One region of the Psychrobacter sp. JB193 genome, then DNA from elsewhere that is predicted to be linked to it. Evidence: riboswitches for the same ligand, from Rfam matches in the RefSeq annotation. Region 1 holds a riboswitch; the other holds the start of a gene.
The links. A riboswitch is a leader RNA that binds a small molecule or an ion and turns the genes downstream of it on or off. The one in region 1 is predicted to bind thiamine pyrophosphate.
Positions count from the first base shown of each region.

Region 2: linked by a shared signal. The riboswitch ahead of CIK80_RS09350 (ABC transporter substrate-binding protein) and the one ahead of thiC (phosphomethylpyrimidine synthase ThiC) in region 1 are both predicted to bind thiamine pyrophosphate.

Region 1 is NZ_NRGY01000001.1:1,577,008-1,587,960, forward strand. Features, by position in the region: gene argH (argininosuccinate lyase) at 1-6, shown strand, start outside; gene CIK80_RS06825 (oxidative damage protection protein) at 337-627, shown strand; gene phoU (phosphate signaling complex protein PhoU) at 751-1,542, opposite strand; gene pstB (phosphate ABC transporter ATP-binding protein PstB) at 1,650-2,408, opposite strand; gene pstA (phosphate ABC transporter permease PstA) at 2,670-3,575, opposite strand; gene pstC (phosphate ABC transporter permease subunit PstC) at 3,649-4,602, opposite strand; gene pstS (phosphate ABC transporter substrate-binding protein PstS) at 4,820-5,998, opposite strand; TPP riboswitch at 6,253-6,397, shown strand; gene thiC (phosphomethylpyrimidine synthase ThiC) at 6,633-8,771, shown strand; gene CIK80_RS06860 (hypothetical protein) at 8,808-9,839, opposite strand; gene CIK80_RS06865 (fructose bisphosphate aldolase) at 10,032-10,922, opposite strand.
Region 2 is NZ_NRGY01000002.1:372,463-383,415, reverse strand. Features, by position in the region: gene CIK80_RS09370 (YeiH family protein) at 1-106, shown strand, start outside; gene CIK80_RS09365 (cold-shock protein) at 407-616, opposite strand; gene CIK80_RS09360 (YbaN family protein) at 861-1,283, opposite strand; TPP riboswitch at 1,857-1,973, shown strand; gene CIK80_RS09350 (ABC transporter substrate-binding protein) at 2,093-2,989, shown strand; gene CIK80_RS09345 (VWA domain-containing protein) at 3,069-4,376, opposite strand; gene CIK80_RS09340 (hypothetical protein) at 4,385-5,941, opposite strand; gene CIK80_RS09335 (Na+/H+ antiporter NhaC family protein) at 6,169-7,671, opposite strand; gene CIK80_RS09330 (valine--tRNA ligase) at 7,829-10,798, opposite strand.

The DNA of each region.
Region 1 (10,953 bases):
GCTTAATATATCGATAACACAGTCTGCTGTATCTTAATATAAAAAACACCCGTCTCAATAGCGGGTGTTTTTTATGTGTCATACCGCCTGCAAACTATAGTCAATTCATCATAAAAACACCGTGTTGCTAATATTGGAATAAGTTCTCGCAGCCTCTACTTGCGTACGTGCGGCAAGTAAGAATTATTCCAAAAGTACGTTGTCATGGGTTTATTTATTTTGTTTAAGATTGGCTGTATACACCAGATACCCTTTGCTAAATCTGCCAAGACCGTTATCATAGACCAATGAATTTATCTGATTTGACCATTTACTATAATAAATAAGGAACGCCTTATGACTGAGACATTTAATCCGCAAGCCAATACCGTGTTTTGCCGTAAATATAAGCAAGAATTACCAAAAATGCCGCATCCGCCTTTCCCTAATAAAAAAGGTCAGGAGCTACAAGAGACGGTATCTGACAAGGCGTGGAAAGAATGGCTTGAGCATCAGACCATGCTGATTAACGAAAATCACTTGAGCATGATGGATCCTGAAGCCAAAAAATTCTTAACAGAACAACGTGATAAGTTTTTAGATAACGAAGACTATGAGCGCGCCCAAGGCTGGACGCCAGAAAGCTAATGGGTACTCGTTGATTACATTTCATAAAAAACGCGCTATACACTCATTGATAGCGCGTTTTTTTATGAGCTAAATATAACGCTGCGAAAAATAATGCTACCAAAAACATTGGCAAGCGAACTTTTATTCCTCGTCACGGTCTGATGTATCAATATCCGTCAACGACATGGCTGACACAGTGCCTACTTGACGCGCTGCCATTCGATCATTGGCAGCTTGGACAGCTTTTTCGACTTTGGTGTAGTCGGAATGACGCACATCTTGACCGCTGATATAGTTGATGACGAGCTCAGCCACGTTTTGTGCATGATCGCCGATTCGTTCAAGCGCACGCAAGACCCACATGATATTAATCACTTTTGATACATGACGCGAATCTTCCATGATATACGTCATCAAGGCACGAATGGCTGATTGATACTCATCATTGACCACGTCATCATTGCGCATGACTTCAAACGCTTGCTCAGCATTTGACTGACCAAAAGCTTCTAACGCATTGTGCAGCATAAGACGAACTTGGTTGCTCAGGTGCTGAACCTCAGCATAACCATAAGAGGATTTACCTTGTGCGGCGATTTTTTTGGCCATTTGAGCAATTTTGACAGCTTCATCCCCGATGCGCTCTAAATCAACCACCCCTTTACTGATAGACATCACTAAACGTAAATCACTGGCAGCAGGCTGGCGTTTGGCAACCAATAGCAAAATATGCTCATCCAAATCCACTTCCATACGATTGATGTCGAAGTCCATATCAATGACTTCTTGTGCCAGTGTCTCATCTTTATCAATCAGCGCGTGGATGGCTTTGGCAACTTGGTTGGCCGCGCTATCACCCATGTATAAAAACAGACGGATGGCTTCATCGAGATCTTGGTCGAAACTTTTTGAGATATGCTTTTCACTTTGCATCAGAAGAATTCCCTAAAATCTATACTTTTAATAGCGAAGGTGCTTTTGAGCCGAACCCATCAGTTCATAAAGCGTGCCGAACACCCCTGCCTGCTCAAACCTTGTCCTTAACCATAACGACCCGTAATATAGTCTTCCGTCGCTTTTTGATTGGGTTTGGTAAATATCTGATCAGTCTCACCCATCTCAATCATATCGCCCAAATACATGTAAACCGTATAATCCGATACCCGTGCGGCCTGTTGCATGTTATGGGTCACGATAGCAATGGTATAGTCGTTTTTTAAGTCTTCGATCAAATCCTCAATAGCGCCCGTCGAGATAGGATCTAGCGCTGATGTAGGCTCATCAAGTAACAATACTTCAGGTTTGGTGGCGACACTGCGGGCGATACATAGACGCTGCTGCTGACCACCTGATAGCGACAATCCAGATGCCTTTAGCTTGTCTTTTACTTCCGGCCACAATGCCGATTTTCTGAGTGCCCACTCCACACGATTATCCAGCTCCGCTTTGCTCAATTTTTCATACAAGCGCACGCCAAACGCAACATTGTCATAGATCGACATCGGGAATGGCGTTGGTTTTTGAAACACCATGCCAACTTGAGCGCGCAGCAAGTTCACATCGATGTCTTTGTCTAAGATATTTTTGCCATCGAGATTGATATTGCCTTCTGCACGCATCCCTGGGTACAGATCATACATGCGGTTAAAGGTACGTAATAGCGTCGATTTGCCACACCCTGAAGGACCGATAAAGGCCGTCACTTTTTTATCTGGGATGTCGATATTGATATTTTTTAGGGCTTTAAAATCACCATAATAAAAATTTAAGTCACGAATCTGCAGTTTGGCAGGTGGCATATTCTTAGGAATGTCATGAAGCGTTTGCTTGGTCAGACTGGCGACATCTGGTTGCTCTTTTTGTCCGCTAGTAGACTTGGTTCTATTCAATAGGTTGCCGGTTGTCTTAGTGTCTGTTGCCTCATTGAAGCGATCAGCCGTCTTATTTTTGCGAACTTTGCTTATGACGTCATTCATAGTCTTATCCAACCTAGCTCAATTAAAATTCATATAAGTTCAAGTAATGCTTACTATCTATTGTCAGTAAGCTGTGGTCAGGTTTTATTTTACCTGACCTCTAGCGCCGATGAATCTGGCTGTCACGTTCAATACCAAGACCGAAGCGGTGATGAGAAGTGCCGCTGCCCATGCCAACGTATGCCAGTTCTCATAGGGACTCATCGCAAACTGATAAATGGTGTTGGGTAAGTTAGCCAGTGGTTGGCTCATATCGGTACTGAAATATTGATTGTTCAGCGCGGTAAATAGCAAAGGAGCCGTTTCACCTGTGATTCTCGCAAAGGCTAGTAACACCCCTGTAGTAAGACCCGCTTTGGCGGCTTTGATGGTTACTTGCGTCACCATTTTCCACTTGGGTGTTCCAAGTGCATAAGCGGCTTCACGAATACTATTGGGCACCAGATTGAGCATATTTTCGGTGGTACGTACAACCACAGGAATGACAATCAGCGCCAATGCCAACGCACCTGCCCAACCAGAGAAATTTTGACCTTTTACCATGAGCGCATAAATAAACAGACCAATCACGATAGAGGGGGCAGACAATAAAATATCATTCAAAAAACGTGTCACTTTGCCAAGCATACTGCCTTGAGAGAATTCAGATAAATAAATACCCGTCATCAGGCCAATTGGAGCGCCGATTAACAATCCAGAAAATGCCAACATGACCGAACCGACAATGGCATTACGTAAACCACCAGGACTCATGGGCGGCGGTGTGTCAGCGGTAAATACAGGCAGTTGCACAATGCCTTGAAAACCTTCGATAAAAAGCGTGAACAAAATCCAAAATAACCAAAACAAACCAAACACCATGGCCGACATAGCAAAGCCCAAACCCAGCTTATTGGCCCAGCGGCGCTTGTTATACAAGCTTCGGTCATAGCGACCTGCAAAGCCTGTATTTACGGGTAGTGGCGCATCGACTGTGTTATTAGAAAGCATATATTTTGTGTCCCGTTTTTTATCCATACCAATAGTCATCAAAACTTCTTAAGACAAGCAAATACCTATATATCTACCGATTGCCCGCTTTGCTGTCCATACGCATCAGCATCAGCTTTGCAAGGGACAAGACGATGAAAGTAATGACAAAGAGGATTAAGCCTAAATGGAGTAACGAAGCCAAATGCAGCTCACTTGACGCTTCAGCGAATTCATTGGCCAAGGCAGAAGTGATCGTGACGCCAGAGGTAAATAGGCTTGGACTGATATTAAAGGCATTGCCAATTAAGAAAGTCACTGCCATGGTTTCGCCCAAGGCACGGCCCAATCCCAAAATAACGCCGCCAACCACGCCTGCTTTGGTGTAAGGCAAAATAATTTTAAACATGACTTCCCACGTCGTGGCACCCATACCATAAGCCGACTCTTTGAGTAAGTCTGGCACTACCGAAAAAACATCACGCATGGTAGCCGCGATAAAAGGAATAATCATGATGGCAAGCACCAAGGACGCGGTAAACAACCCAAGTCCCATTGGCGCTCCCGTAAACAGCTTACCGATGATGGGTAGTGGACCCACATGCTCAATAAACCATGGCTGGATGTGATCGCCAAAAAACGGTGCAAACACAAACAATCCCCACATACCATAAATGATAGAAGGAATACCGGCCAAAAGCTCAATCGCGATACCCAAAGGCTTTTTTAAGAACTTTGGACACATTTCAGTCAAAAATATCGCAATACCAAAACTGACTGGTACGGCAATCATAATCGCCACAAATGACGTCACTAAGGTGCCGTAAATGGGTGCTAATGCCCCATACTCATTGGCAACCGTGTCCCAATTATTGCTGGTATAAAAACCAAGTCCAAACTCTTGAATGCTCGGCCATGCGCCGACAATTAAGGAGACCAAAATGCCGCCTAAAGAGAGGAGTACCAGTATGGCAAAAGCCTTGGTTGCATTGACAAACAGCGTATCGTAACGTTTTTGTTTGGCCAATTGGGACCTTAAGTCATTCATAAGTGTCTCAGCGTTAAATAGGATCAAGTCAAAATGTTAGAAAGGTTACGCAGGTTTTATCACAGTAAACTTAAACATAGGTGAGGACTGTCTATAAAGAAAACCCACCAACATCGTTCTTAAACTCACTGTGATAAAACCTCTCAAACCGCTACCGGAGAATAGTGGTTTGAGAGGGCGTTTAGAGATTGATGAAACAGTCTCTAAAGTAGGTCAATTACTGAGCAGGCTTATAAACAGGCTGTCCATCACTACCTTTCACTTCATTCCATTTTTCTTTGAATAGTGCGACAGCAGTATCAGAGAAAGGAACGTAATCTAACGCCATGGCATCATCATCGCCTTGGGTATATGCCCAATCAAAGAAGTTCAACACACCAGCCACTTGCTGAGGATTCTCTGGTTGCTTGTGTACCAAGATGAAGGTAGCGGCAGCGATTGGCCATGCTTGAGCGGTCTCAGAATTGGTGATGACTTTATAAAAGCCTTCTTGCTTTGACCAATCGATGTCACCTGCCGCTGCAAACGTTTCTGCAGAAGGCTGTACAAAGTTACCGGCAGCATTTTTAAGAGCTGTATGTGACATGTTGTTTTGCTTAGCGTAAGCATACTCAACGTAGCCGATAGAGTTTTTCATACGGTTAACGTAACTTGAAACGCCTTCGTTACCTTTACCACCAGCACCTGTCGCAGAGGTTGGCCATTTAACCGTTTTATCAACACCAACGGTATCGTTCCAATCCGGTGACACTTTGGCGAGATAATCTGTGAAGTTAAAAGTCGTACCTGACCCGTCTGAACGGAAAACAGTAGTAATGGCCGCATCAGGTAGGGTCAAATCTGGGTTCATGGCTACAATAGCTGGGTCATTCCATTTGCTGATTTTGCCTAGATAAATATCAGCCAATGTCTGACCATCCAATTTTAGCGCGCCTGGCTCAACACCATCGATGTTGACAATTGGTACAACGCCGCCAATAACGGTTGGGAACTGGATAAGACCAGACTCTTCAAGCTCTTCAGGCGTCATTGGCGCATCAGAGGCACCAAAATCGACTGTTTTTGACTGAATTTGTTTGATACCACCAGAAGAACCGATTGATTGGTAGTTGACCTGACCACCAGTATCAGCATTGTAGTCAGCAGACCATTTGGCATAGATAGGCTGCGGGAAAGAAGCACCTGCGCCAGTGATGTTCATGGCAATGTTTTCAGCAGACTTGAACCCTGAAGTAGCAGCAGATGCTGTGCTAGTGGTTGCATTGCCAGTTGTTTCAGTCGTTGCGGCAGCGCTACTGCTAGTATCAGCAGCCGGCTCTGTCGTATCGGTCGATTTGTTACACGCCGTAAGTACTAAGGTACAGCTGACGGCCACTGCTAATAACGAATAACGCATGTAAGACTCCTAAAGTTTGACAACGATACAAAAAAACATTGTTTGTGACATGCGAGCTATAGTGACAAGTTTTTATGACAGTTTAATGACAATGACTTTAATCTTTTAGTTTGGGCCATAACAGCGCATTGTTCCCTTCTATCTGCCTTTATAAGCTCAGTACATAAGGCAATGGTTTTTCGAGCCCAAGGTTTTCTCCAAATACCATTAGCCGTTAGAACAGAATTTTGCTAGTATGAAGTTGATTTACAACACTGACAGACTCGGGGTGCGGTGTCATATTGGCCTGTTTTATTAAACTTGCTTTACTAAAACAATTGCCTTTATACATTCGCTGAGAGATCACCCGCCGAACCTGATGCGGTTAGTACCGACGCAGGGAAGTCTTAAGCCTATGTTCTATATGTACAAAGGGCGCGCAGAAATGCCTTTTTATTATTGCCAATGTTTAACAGCGGTTTTTTGCCGATGTATGGCGCTAATAATTTGTGTCCATCAACCTTTTAGTGACTCACTACGTCTCGTTCCGGGTGTACGTTTGCTTTTTGATTGTATTTGTTCGTATCACATGGCTTTACCCCGCAGCTACTGGCGGTGTTGATTTTATTCAAAAACCAACACGCTAGGACAGCATATGAAACCTTCAAATATTCAGACAACGACAAACCCTCAAATCCATACTCCAAATAGTGACGCGCTTGTTAAGCCGACAACTATAGATGAGACCAGCAGCAAATCCGATAAAAAATCTGAGGCGCTAAAAACCCCTGCTCACCGTACGGCAAGTGATGCGCGTTTTGAAGAAGACGCCCGTGACCTTCATCGCATTCTCCCCGCCTCTCGTAAAGTCTATATCGAAGGCTCGCGTCCTGATATTCAAGTACCGATGCGCGAAATTTCTCTTGATCCAACCCCTATTCAAGGCACGGATGAGGCGAATTGGGAAAAAAACCCACCATTTTATGTCTATGACACCTCCGGCGTTTATACCGACCCCAATGTCGATATTGACCTCACACGTGGCTTACCAAAACTGCGCGAACACTGGATTGCAGAGCGCGGCGATACCGAACAGCTCAACAGTTTATCCAGCTCATACGGACAAGCGCGCGCACGTGATATTAGTACCGCCAACTTAAGATTTGCTCATATTGATAAGCCGCGCCGTGCCAAAACAGGCAACGGCTTGTCAGGCAATGTCACGCAAATGTATTACGCGCGCCGCGGCATCATCACCCCTGAGATGGAATACATCGCCATTCGCGAAACGCAGAAGCAACACGAGCTGACGGATACACGCCAACATGAAGGGGAAAATTTTGGGGCCAATACACCCAAAATCATCACACCTGAATTTGTGCGCAGTGAAGTGGCAGCAGGACGCGCTATTATCCCAAACAACATCAATCACCCTGAGTCCGAGCCGATGATTATCGGGCGCAATTTTTTGGTAAAAATCAATGCCAATATTGGCAACTCAGCGCTTGGCTCCTCAATCGACGAAGAAGTATCAAAGATGACATGGGCGACGCGCTGGGGCGCAGATACCATCATGGATTTATCAACGGGCAATCATATTCATGAAACGCGCGAATGGCTGATTCGTAACTCGCCTGTGCCCATTGGGACGGTACCCATCTATCAAGCCTTAGAAAAAGTCGATGGCGTGGCAGAAGATTTGACCTGGGAGATTTTTCGCGACACCTTGATCGAACAAGCTGAGCAAGGGGTAGATTACTTTACCATTCACGCAGGCGTCCTGCTTCGCTACGTCCCACTGACCGCCAAGCGCTTGACGGGTATTGTGTCACGTGGCGGTTCTATCATGGCACAGTGGTGCTTGGCTCATCATAAAGAGAGCTTCTTATACACGCATTTTGAAGACATTTGCGAGATTATGAAGCAGTATGATGTGGCGTTTAGTTTGGGCGATGGCCTACGTCCTGGCTGCTTGCAAGATGCCAACGATGAGGCACAGTTTGGTGAGCTACAGACCCTTGGCGAGTTGACGCAAGTGGCATGGAAGCATGATGTACAGGTGATGATCGAAGGGCCTGGGCACGTAGCGATGAACCGTATTAAAGAAAATATGGACTTACAGCTTGAGCTGTGTGCGGATGCGCCGTTTTATACCTTGGGGCCTTTAACGACCGATATTGCACCTGGTTATGACCATATTACCAGTGCCATTGGCGCGGCGATGATTGGCTGGTTTGGCACAGCAATGCTTTGTTATGTCACGCCAAAAGAGCACTTGGGTCTGCCCAATAAAAAAGATGTCAAAGACGGTATCATCACTTACAAAATTGCAGCTCACGCAGCCGACCTTGCAAAAGGCCACCCCGGTGCGCAGGCGCGAGATAATGCCTTATCCAAAGCGCGTTTTGAATTTCGCTGGGACGATCAATTCAATCTGGCGCTTGATCCTGATACGGCTCGTGAATTTCATGACGAAACCTTGCCAAAAGACGCTCATAAATCCGCACACTTTTGCTCCATGTGTGGACCAAAATTTTGCTCGATGAAAATCACGCAAAATGTGCGTGAGTATGCAGCAGGATTAAATACAAAGGCCACTGACAAAAAAGTAGCTAACGAAAAAGTCACGCCGCAATCAGGCAACTTAGCCGATGCAGATCATATGATTAAAGAGGTAAATACTGAACTTGTGGGACAAGTGGGTGAAGCCAGTGCTGAGGAAGTCCGCCAAGGTATGGCGGAGATGATGGGAAAATATAATAACGAAGGTCGTCAGTTGTATAAAGAGGTTTAACAGACGCTAGTATAAAAATATTAAAAAAGCTCGAACCTAGTTGTTAGGTTCGAGCTTTTTTGCATCGACTATCGAACCATTAGGAAATAAACGCTTGATGTGACTGTTGCACAATATAATAATAACTAAGTAGACAGGTAGCGCCAGCGGATAGCCAAAAATAACAATAAATACAATATAACCATGATATTTACTTGCATGCTCTCCTAACAACCAGTCTATAAACTCTATCCTAAACATAGTTATCATCAAGGCTAAGAAAGGCACAATGACTATGCCTAACCAAAGAATTACGTTCGCTTTTTTAGACCGCTTTTCACGACTACTGCGCAACAACCTGTAGTGAATGAAGCCAAATAATACGATCAACCCTAGGAATACTACTCTACCATCTACATTAATTAACCCTTGTATCCAAAAGCTTGGTAATGGGTGATAAGATATTTCTAATACATCATTAGGGATGCGATCAAAATACCACTTGGAATCTGTTGTTATCTTCCCGCCTACAGGCTTACCAAGATTGGTCTCTAAATATTTTAGTTCATCGTTAATCTTTAAATTAATAGTTAGGTCACCAAAACTTTTCCAACTTTTGGCAGGCTTTAATGAATATTGATAAATATACTGATTGGTCCAATAACTACGATCTATTGTTGGATAGGCAGAATATTGAACAGTAATGACATGTTTGCCTTCGCTTAGGTTTACCTCGAAATATTTAGCACTACTATAGAACTGTACAGCGGTATCCGTTTCCGGATCATAATAAGCGGGCAATGATTTTGACTGACTTTTATAGTCATAATTTATAAGTACTGGTACCGCTTGCCCATCAACTTCGACTAGAAAGCTTTTGTCTGCATCATTACCTATAAGATCAAACACTTCAAAAACTAAGGGTATTCGATAGCCTTCTTTAGCGCTATAAATCTCGTAGGTGACATTATAGTCAGCCTGATTAAAACCTTTATCAATATTGATATCTATGGTTTCAGAGAGTATATCAATATCTTTGCTTGAATATGCCGTACTGACAGTAGTACCTTCGTCAATAGGTGACGCCATATTGGCATAGCTAAAAATGCTGATACTGAGTGATAATAACCCTAGAATTAAATAACGTAGCACAATAAATCTCAATATTATATTACGAACATAAGTTTAATATAGTAAGTTAGAAAATACTACGATCACCATAAAAAATCCCAGCAAACTCAAAGTTAACTGGGATCTTAATTCTTATTGAATGGCTATTGATTAAACCTTCGATGCCTCATAAATCTCTTGGATTGAAGTATCAATCGTATTAGCAAAGGCTTCATCACTTTGCTGTTTGCTCAATCCTTCAGTGAAAGCACGTGAGAAGCTGGCAATCATACCGGGGTTTTGCTTGAGCTTGGCGCACGCCTCGCTACGACTATAACCACCAGATAATGCGACCACTTTGAGTACTTTTGGATGATCAATCAACTCTTGATAAAATCCTGCTTCTTCCGGTAACGTCAGTTTGAGCATCACTTGATGATCGTCATTCAAACGCTCTAGATTATGCAAAATACTGGTTTTAAGTATCAGCTCACTCTCATGTTTTTTGTCACTATTAATGTCCACTTCTGGCTCAACAATCGGCATCAAGCCTTTTGAGAGTATTTGCTTTGCTACATCGAATTGTTGCTGTACGACCAGCTCGATACCATCAACGCTTGGCTCATAAATAACAGAACGCATTTTGGTGCCAAATACTGGATAATTTTTGGCCTTGTCCAACAATTGATCTAACTCTGGCATGGGACGCATGACTTGCACCCCATTCATTTGCTCAGCCAACCCTTTATCTACCTTCAAAAATGGGACGATATTTTTGTCTTCCCAAAGATAGTTGGCAGTCGATTTGCCGTTGACCTCGCGCTCCATCGTGTCTTCAAATAAAATCGCACCAAGCACACGCTCATTGTCAAAAGCATCACAGGTTATGATACGCGCGCGCATCTCATGTACCAAATCAAACATCGCTTCGTCACTATCATAATCATCGCCATTGACACCATAGTTTTCTAGTGCCTTTGGGGTGCTACCGCCACTTTGATCGAGTGCTGCAATAAAACCTGAACCGTTTTTGATACGTTGTAATTGTTTTTCGTATTCCATTGAGAGTGCATCCTATTTTTATCTATTAAAG
Region 2 (10,953 bases), on a different contig from region 1:
AGCTGGCATCAAGCCTCTTATTTTGGGTGCGACTATGTTTGTTTGGCTCATTGTTGGTGGTGGATTGATCAATGTTGCGGTCAGCTTAATGTATAGTCGATTCTAAATAAAATAGATTAACGCTGAACTGGAATAAATTTTTCTTGCTTACTGTGCCTTCGCAGACAGAGGCTGCGAAAAATTTATTCCAGCACGCCGTTTCATTTTGATATTGAACTTACTACATTAAATCACTGCGTCTGATCTATTTATCATTATCCAACATTTAAAATGCCTACGACCATCGCTATGGTCGTAGGCATTTTTGGCTCTGTGTATCGTTAACGCTAAAGTGCAGACGAAAAAAAACGAACCCAAAGGTTCGTCTTTTAAACATCTGTTTATCTATCTGTCTATAAAAGACAAATTAGATAGCAACGATGTTATGTGCTTGTGGGCCTTTTTGGCCTTGAGTTACAGTGAACTCAACTTCTTGGCCTTCAGCCAAAGTTTTGAAACCTGAACCAGTGATTTCGCTGTAATGAGCAAAAACGTCTGCGCCAGTTTCTGGAGCGATAAAACCAAAGCCTTTAGCTTCGTTGAACCACTTAACTGTACCTTTTTGAGTATCTGACATATTGATAATCCTACTTTTAAATTTATTAATGGTCTAGTGACCGATAACGCTTGCAAATAGCTACTGAACGATAAATATTAAAACGAAGGATTATAACTAATACTACGAGGTAATGATTTGGTGCAGAACTGCTCTTAAGCTTGGACGTATTATAAGGGGAACATTCTTGCATCGCAAGCCTTATCTCATATTTCGTGTAACTGACGTCTATTTATCACCGTTTTTGCCTCTAATTGCAGCGATTTTAAGCGTTTGGCAAACGAAATAAATAGACTGCTACTCCACTACAAACGGCGGCTACCAGCCATGCGACCCATAGCATATCAGCAGGTAGACGATAAAACAGCATACTCGTTGAGATGGTCATCATGATCGTTGCCAGCCATTTGGCATATAAAGGTACGGCGTGATTGTTTTCCCAATCACGGACAAAATTACCAAAATACTTGTGATTGATGAGCCAAAAGTGAAAGCGCCTAGAGCTACGCGCCCAGCAGCCTGCTGCCAGCAATATAAAAGGAGCGGTCGGCATCACAGGTAATAGCGCACCAACAATACCCAATACAAAAAATATCCAGCCCAATATTACAAATGTCCAACGCACCGCTGGACTTTTGGATTGATTGGTTTTTGGACGATAGTAAAAAGCTTTTTTATTAGCACTCATAAGATTGGTGTCATTTGGCAATATAAATAGTAGAAATTAAGTGGCTTTAAATTTTTAATAAAGAAGCGACCTATATAGGTCAATCAGCATGCAATATCGCTGAAAATGGTACAAGGTTATTTTTGCTTTTTTGTGTTCGTTATTTATCAACCAATTGTCTTTTTACTGACTTATTTGGCAAAAGCGGTATTGAAAATATTTTAGAAATTAATCAGATAGAATTGTCAAAATCAGGGGTGGTAGCAGGCAATGTTTTCAAGATGCCAGTAAGCACAAGCCTTGAAACTAAAAAAATGTTTGAGCCATTATATGTTGATTAACTATTCATTCTTCTTTCAACAAAACTCTTCAATGAAAAACCCGCTCACATTTGAATGATGAGTTGGTTTTTCTCTTCTGCGATAAGCATTCATTATTCAAACTCAGATAAGTTGACTGCTTCGTCTCTTACATTCCATACCTTTTGAAAACTTGAATCATCTGCCTACTCAAAACCTTGCATCACCACTCGCAAGTCGTCTATGATGATGCAGTAACCATTAGCAGTACTGATCAACAATAATGTAATACCACTCAATCTTGTCGGGGTGCTTTGATTTGACGCTGTAAACACAGCCGACGTCATCGCTGAGATAGACCCGTGAACCTGAAGCAGTTAGCACTGACGTAGGAAACAAGCGTGACACGTTTTAATAAATCTCCAGATTATGCGTCAATGTAATAGCGCACCTGACTTTGAGATTTTACCTTTCTTGTTTTACCTAAACAGTATCAGTCTGATTGTTTCCCACATAAAATAGGAAACAACGATGCAGCCAACCACCACCCTTACCCTGACCCTCGAATGGTTCTTAAACCCTGATCACTTGCCCTTTATCGCTGGTGTGACCACGGGCGCGTACGAGCAAGCAGGGCTTGATATAACCATTATCGAACCAGATGACCATTATGATGGCTTTGCTGAATTGCAGAATCAAAGCATCGATCTACATGTGAATGAGCCGATTCATTTGTTTGAACATTACGCGCCCAATCTTCGTGCGCTGGGCTGCTTCTTTGAGACTGATGGCGGTATATTGATGCAGCAGTCCAGTATGGATAAGCTCAAGAACAATCAGCCGATTCGTATTTGTACCCCTGCTGCTGAGGAAAAAACCAATCGTATTGGCTTTGAGATATTAGTCCGCTATGCCAAGAAAAACGGCTTTAGCATCAGCCGCGACAATGTCACCTTTGTGCAAAAAGACTTTTATCATATAAAAAATCTGCAACAAGACCCAAGTCTCGATGGTGCATGGCTGTGCTTTTATAACTTTGAGGGCGTTGAAGCGACTTTTGAGGGCATGGATTTTACGTTTATCGATCAGAATCTGTCACCCTATCTTAACTTTTCGGCGTTAGAAATTCTCACGACTACTGAGATTTATAGTGCGAAAAAAGACGCGATAGACACCTTTATCCAAGTGACCAACCAGATGACTGAGCTGTGCAAAAGCGATCCAGATGCTGCTCACCGTATGTATTATAAGTATAGTAAAACCGAGGCGGATGCGCTAATGGATGCCATTATCGACAATACGCTGGGCAGATTGATCACGCCTATTAAGCCCGATGCAAGTAAGTGGCAAGAACTGCGCGAGATGCTGGCAGAGATCGATATCGTGACCTTGACTGATGAGCAATATCAGTCACTTTGGGCGTTGTAAAAACTGTTATTTTAAATATTAAAAAACCGCTACAGTATTGGCTATAGCGGTTTTTATTTTTGACAATCGTTGCTCGATACTATTTTCTTATCAAGCCAATCTCACGCGCTTCTTTTAGCCAGCTTGGAAACTCTTCTAGCATATTTTCATACAAGGCTTCTTCGCTAATGTCATTCAAATCGTCGAGTTCAAAAAAGTCGCAGTTATCAATCACGCGCCCTGTCATGTCGTCTAGTTTTTTCAGGATGCCATAACCGCGACCACCTAATCCGACAAACTGCCAAAACATCGGCAATTTTGCCGCTTCCGTCATGACTCTGGTGATGCCCCGATTGTCACTCACCCCGCCATCACTGATAAACAAAATATAAACGGGCACATCTAAACCATCCTTTTGATAAAACTCAGTCACGGCTTTCATGACTTCTGCTTCATTGTTGATGCGCGGGCCAAGTGCCCATTTGCGCCAGCCACCATGAGCGTTGTCAATAAACCCTTCGTAGTTGCTCAGCCCAATCTCACCCAAATATTGCGGGTCACGGGCAAACGCCCAGCAGTCTAGCGCTTGATCATCATCAAAGCTCACGGCTAGTGGCAATAAACGATTAACCACTTCTTGTACACGACCCTGTTTATATTGTCTGTTCATTGAACCTGAGGCATCGAGCACTAGCGCCACTTTTGCGGTCAATTGCTGCAATTGGCGTTTTTCAAGCGAGATGGTGGCTTTTTTGGCAAGGTTAACCAGCTTGGGCGCTTTCTCTAACATTACCTTTTCTAAAGGAACTTTTGAGGTATTGATTTTGGTTGATGGCGCAGGTTGTGGAGACACGTCATTGCGGTCGTCTTCCGCTACATCACCACCAAAGTGCTGCACGATTGCGGCAAGTCCACCATTAAACCCTTGCGCGACATTCGCTAAGCGCCAAACACCGCCCTTACGATAAATCTGCATGAGCATACTGGCTTGCTGCTGAGCAAAGTCGGCTGCTTGATACTCTGCTTGTGCTTTTTGCGACTGCTGCCAAATACCAATATCTAGCGATTGAATTTGGTTGAGCGGAGTATCGGCGGATAAAACAAAAAATAAACTGTCAACGTTGGCAGGTAGTTTGGATAAGTTAATTTCAAACTCAGCTTGTATGCCTTTGCTCGTCATCGGCTGCGACTCGTAATGTGTGAGCTTGATTTGTCCGCAGGGTGAGGTTGGCTGATTATAAAACACCATGTAATCATCATTGATGAGCTTGCCTACTGAGTCTAAGGCAAAGCAGCTGATGTCCATCTCTATCGGACTTTGACGAGTGAACTTGAGCGAGATGGGTGCGGTATCGTCAATAGCAAGGTTGTTTAAAGGTGCGCGTTGTCCGACGGTGAGATGGTTCATGGTATTCCTTAACGTTGTGTATGCCTTTTGACCGCAACAATTATTTGCCAAATTAATATGGCAAACCAAATGTAGAAAAATAGACTAATAAACTCAAATCCACTCTTAGACTCAAGAAACCTACTAAAAGGTAGGAAGTTTTTTGCTATATCATTTAAGAATATCCAAATCCATTCCAATTTTCCCCAAATGAAATAATCAAAATTATCAAAATACCAGTCATGCAAATATAGTAATATTGTATATAAAATCAAACTAATGATTAGCCAAATAATGGCTCTTATATAATTTCTTCCGAACTCAGATATTAGGTCATTCATGTTATATATTAACTTATCCCAGAAACTCCCTTCTTCCTTCAACTCATTTTTAAATGCTTTCATCTCTTGAACAAAAAATCTATTTGCTTCAAGCGTATTCCCTCTAGAATCGAATGAATACTTTATAATTCTAAATGTTTCTCGATTAGTATTGTATGAATTAATATACGATTTCAAGAAATTAGGTTGCTCTCTTAAATCCACGTTTTCAAAATCTAAACTATAGAAAAAATTAGTATGTTTAAAGTTTGAAGCAGTCATAAATGTCACATACTTAAATATACTAATGTGCTGTTTTGATTTTAAGTATTCTCCATTGACTTCGCCAAACTTAACTTCCTCAAAATCTGCTACATCAAGAAACTTAGTCCTGTTGAATTTTGCGCGAACAAATGAACTATTAGAAGCATCAAACAAACCATCTATGACTACATTTATACAATTTAAAGTAATGATATTGGCTTTCAGCATCCAAAACCCTACCAAAAAATTTGTATTTTCAATCCTAAGGTATGAGATATATGCACCATTTAATTTAAACCCTCCATCGAAATTGCAGTCATATATCTCTAGAGTGGATAGTTTCAGTTCTCTTTCATCTATATCTAAAAAAGGTTCTTTCTTAAGAATTACATTTTTAAATTTAATAAAGTTCTTAAACACACAACCTGAGAACAAGCTCTCTTCAAAAGTATATTTATCTCTACCTTCACGACCTATGTACACTTTATCTTCAAATACACATTGATAAAAAATAGAATTTTTCTTTAATAAAAATAAAGCTGCTGGCTTGATATATATCTCACATTTAAAAATACATTGCTCAAAAAAAGCTCCCGTAGACTTTAGATTAAAGTAATTAACATAGAACACACACTTCTCAAACCATACGTTTTTAAAAATTCTTAAAGTCTCTGTATAGTCAATCAACAATATGTTTGGAAATAAAATACCGTAAAATCGTATATTATATTCGCTAAGTTTCTGCTTGAATATTATTGAATCATAAAGGCATTTATTATTTTTCCTATATGTTGCTATCTCATTTATATAGCTCTCATCTTCTGAATCAGGAATATATCGCGATAAAACGTCATCAAGAATATAGAAATTTAGAAGCCTATTAAATTCGCTTAAGACAGCATTTATCGAACCTTCGTGGACACAATCTTTGTTACAATGTAGAGCACATTCATCAAGATCTTGAAATGCCTGATTATCACAGCCATCAACTCTACATTTCATATATATTTACCTTGATAAATATCAATATTAGAACTTAAGATAATAGCACACGAATATTGAGTTTTTTTCAAGCCTAAGAATTAATTAGTTAACTAAGCAGTAGACAATAAAAAACGCCATCACAATCGTGACAGCGTTCTCTTTAATATAGATATCTGCTTTTAAATTACAACGCCTTTAACTCTTCCTTCTGCAACGTCAACTGCGTTTCTAGCTCATTTAAAGAATCACCCCAACAACCACACCACCGCCACCCACGTAAACAGCAACATCCCAATATTGGCGTGAAAAAAGGTTGGAATCACACTGTCTTTAATATGATCATGCTGTCCATCGGCATTTAGACCCGCAGTAGCACCAAGCGTAATTGTAGACGCTGGCGAACCCGCATCGCCCAATGCCGCCGCTGCACCCAGCATGGCAAGAGCCGCGAGTGGAGAGAATCCAAGCGCAAACGCAAGCGGAATATAAATAGGCGCTAAGATAGGGACAGACGCAAACGAATCGCCAAACCCAATGGTAATAAACAAGCCAACGACCAGCATCACTGCCGCACCAAACAGCTTATTGTCACCAAAGAACTGAGTCGCTGATGCCACCAGTGGGTCGATGTCACCAGTGGCGGTCAGCAGCGCACCAAAGCTCGATGCAATGGTAATAATAACGGCGATTTCTGCCATTAAGCGCACGCCCTGCGTAAACACATCATCTTGCGCTTGCCAGCGATAAATACCCGAAAACCCAAGAATCATAAAACCAATCATCGCGCCAATAAACAGCGAATCAAAATAAATCTGGAACAACAACACCGTAACCACTGCCAGTGCGGTAAACAGCAGCGGCTGTAAACCAATCTCGATTTTTTCTTCCATGGCAACCGCACCATTCTGCTCAATTTCGGTTTGTCCAGTTTGTACGGCTTGCCTATAATTATTTTGTAGACCGTCATTTTGCACATAATCACGCGGTTTACGATACGTGATGAATACCGCAAACAGCATGCCAGCGAGTAGCCCCATGACGGGAAAGAACATCGCTTTTGGTGCCATACTGGCAGTCGCTGCATACCCAGATGCCTCGCCAACGCTATTAAAATTCTCTAATAAGATTTCGTTCAGATAAATCGCACCAAACCCAAACGGCAGCAGCAGATAAGACGCGCTAATACCACAAGCCAGAATACAAGCAACGGCACGGCGATCGAGTCGTAAGCGGTTCATTAGTCCAAGCAGCGGCGGTATCAGCACAGGGATAAATGCAATATGTACAGGAATGAGGTTTTGTGAGAGCAATGAGGCTACAATAAACAGCGCAAACAGCATCCATTTGACTTGCTGGCGCACATGAGCGCCTTCACGATTAAGGCTGCTTGCCATCTTTTGTGCGACCCAATCCAGAATGCCGCTTCTCGCCAGTGCAACGGCAAACGCGCCAACCATGATGTAGGTCATGCCGACTTGTGCGCCGCTTAGCAAGTTATCATTTAACACTTGTAAGATGTCTGGCATTGTCATTCTTGCGTGTAGACCACCAAGCAACGCCGCCGATACTAAGGAAACGGCCACGGGGATTTTAATCAGACAAAACACCACCATCAGCGTAATAGCCAGCACCACAGCATTGACTGGAATCGCAAACAGCCACAACGCGCCATAAATAACAGCCAAACCAATTAGGACAGGCAATGCGCGGTTAAGAAAAAAAGTATCCTGACGATAAGCAGATAACATGACGTTCCTTAAAATGTTATTTCAAATAGAGGGGCTTAATTTAGCGAGCTTAAAAAGCTGAGAAGTTATGAGCGATAGATATATTGCCATACAGACAATAAAAAACGCCATCACAATTGTGACAGCGTTCTCTTTAATATAGATATCTACTTTGAAACTACAACGCTTTTAACTGCTCCATTTGCGCGGTCATCGCGGCGATCTGCCCTTCTAGCTCAGCCAGTTTTGCTTTCTCAGCATCGACGACTTCGACTGGCGCTTTACTCACAAAGCCTTCATTGCCTAGCTTACGCGCGATACCGTCAGCTTGACCTTTCAACTTATCATATGACTTGCCCAAGCGTGCCAGCTCAGCCGTTGGATCAATCAGACCTTTCATCGGTACGAGGACACGTAGCTGACCGACCATACTAGATGATGACAATGGTACATCATCGCCTTCTTTGACGATCTCTAAGCTCTCAACTTTGGCAAGCGCTTTGAACTGGTTTTTGATGCGTGACAGGCGCGCGTCTTCTTCGCTAGAGACGTTTTGTAGCAGCACTGGCAGACGTACGGCATTACCAAGCTTCATCTCACCACGGATATTACGGACGCTCGCGATCAGCTCTTGGAGCCACGCCATATCCGCTTCCGTTTGCTCACTGATTTGACTGTTATCGGTTTGTGGGTAGCTCGCAACCACGATGCTGTCGGTGTTTTTACGACCGAGTAGCGGCGCGATAGTCTGCCAGATTTGCTCAGTCAGATACGGCATGATTGGGTGCGTAAAGCGTAGCGCGGTTTCAAGCACATGCAGTAGCACATAGCGGATTTGTGCTTTACGCTCGTCCGATACCGATTCATCATTCAGGCTCGCTTTGGCAAGCTCCACGTACCAATCACAGTATTCATTCCAGATAAACTCATAGATGTCTTGGCTGACCATATCGAGACGATACTGGGCAAAATGCTGATGAATGTCTTTGATGCTAGAGTTCAGACGACTCATGATCCATTTTTCTGGTAGCTCCCACACGTCAGGATTGGCCGTTTGGTCAATTGGCTTAGCATTGCTATCACCATCGACACAGTTCATGAGTACAAAACGGCTGGCGTTCCAGATTTTATTACAGAAGTTACGATAGCCCTCGACACGCTTAAGATCAAAGTTAATATCGCGACCAGTACTGGCTAATGATGTAAAGGTAAAGCGCAATGCGTCGGTGCCGTAAGCAGGGATACCTTCTGGGAACTCTTTACGCGTTTGCTTTTCAATCTTAGCCGCGTCTTTTGGATTCATCATATTGCTGGTGCGTTTTTCGACCAGTGCTTCTAGCTCAATACCGTCAATCAAATCAATCGGATCTAAGACGTTACCCTTTGATTTTGACATTTTTTGACCATTACCATCGCGTACCAGACCATGGACATAGACAGTCTTAAACGGTACTTGCGGCGTGCCATCTTCGTTTTTCACGAAGTGCATGGTCATCATGATCATGCGGGCAACCCAAAAGAAAATAATGTCAAAACCTGTCACGAGCACGCTGGTTGGGTGAAAGGTTTTCATCACGCGTGGATCCGCGTTGACGTCTGCCCAATCAAGCGTACTGAACGTCCATAGACCTGAGCTAAACCACGTATCGAGTACATCGTCATCTTGGCGCAACTGCACATCAGCGCTTAGGTTGTATTTGCTACGTACTTCCGCTTCATCACGCGCTACATAGATTTCACCCGTCGCATCGTCATACCATGCAGGGATACGATGACCCCACCAGAGCTGACGGCTGATACACCAATCTTGTAGATCCGTCATCCACGACATGTACATGTTTTTGTATTGTGCAGGGACGAACTCAATGCTACCGTCTTCTACCGCGTCAATCGCAGGCTTAGCAAGCTTACTCACTGCCACATACCATTGATCGGTCAACCACGGCTCAACGATGGTGCCGCCACGCTCAGCACGTGGGGCTTTTAGTGCATAGTCCTCTACCTCTTCTAGCCAGCCTTGCTCGCCTGCTTGCTCAACCAAGAACTTACGCGCCGCAAAACGCTCAAGTCCTGCATAGTCACTTGGCGTGGTTTCTAGCTCTGGCTCACGCGTTTGCAAGTCAGGATAAACTTCCATCGCTGGCAAGATATTGGCGCGCTCATCAAGGATGTTAATCAGCGGCAAGTTGTGACGACGACCTAGCTCATAGTCATTAAAATCATGTGCTGGCGTAATCTTAACGCAGCCTGTACCGAAGTCTTTTTCGACATAATCGTCAGCCACGATAGGAATGACACGGTTGGTAATTGGTAAGGTGATGGTTTTACCGACCAAATGGGTATAACGCTCATCACTAGGATTGACCGCGACCGCCGTATCACCTAGCAGTGTCTCAGGACGCGTAGTAGCGACGACCAGATAGTTTTTACCATCTTGAGTCAGTAGCTCTGTGTCGGTGAAATGATAGCGGAAATGCCATAAGCTGCCTTTTTCATCATGGTTTTCTACTTCTAGATCAGACAGTGCGGTTTGGAATTTTGGATCCCAGTTCACCAAACGCTTACCGCGATAGATAAGCCCATCATCGAACAGACGAACGAACACTTCTTTAACTGCATTGGACAGACCATCATCCATGGTAAAGCGCTCACGCGACCAATCGACCGAGCTGCCCAAACGGCGAATTTGGCTGGTGATATTACCGCCTGACTCTTCTTTCCATTCCCACACTTTATCGATAAAATCTGCACGCGTCATATCACGGCGTTTAAGTCCTTGCGCCTCCAATCGACGTTCAACAACCATTTGGGTGGCAATACCCGCATGATCCGTACCTGGTTGCCACAACGTATTGTCACCATCCATGCGGTGGAAACGTGTGAGCGCATCCATGATTGCATTGTTAAAGCCATGACCCATATGCAATGAGCCTGTGACGTTTGGCGGTGGCAGCGCAATAGAAAACGACTCGTCTTTATCAAAGCTTGGTTTAAAATAACCACTTTCTTCCCAACCTTGATACATGCCTGCTTCCACTTCGCTGGGATTGTAGGCGTTTTCTAGTTGATTGAGAGCCGCTTGGATAGATTGGGTCAGATTGGTTTTCGCGTTGCTAGTAGTACTGGTATCGGTATCGGGATTGCTCATAGTAAAAAAGTCTTTTATTGATAATGGATGTGGTCAGACAATGGATGTAAAAAATAGATAATATAATGAATACTGTGATTTTAACGCAGATAGGCAGATTTTGTTAGATGCTAAGGCAATTTATCGGAGCTTAACAGCGGCATTCAACAATTAAC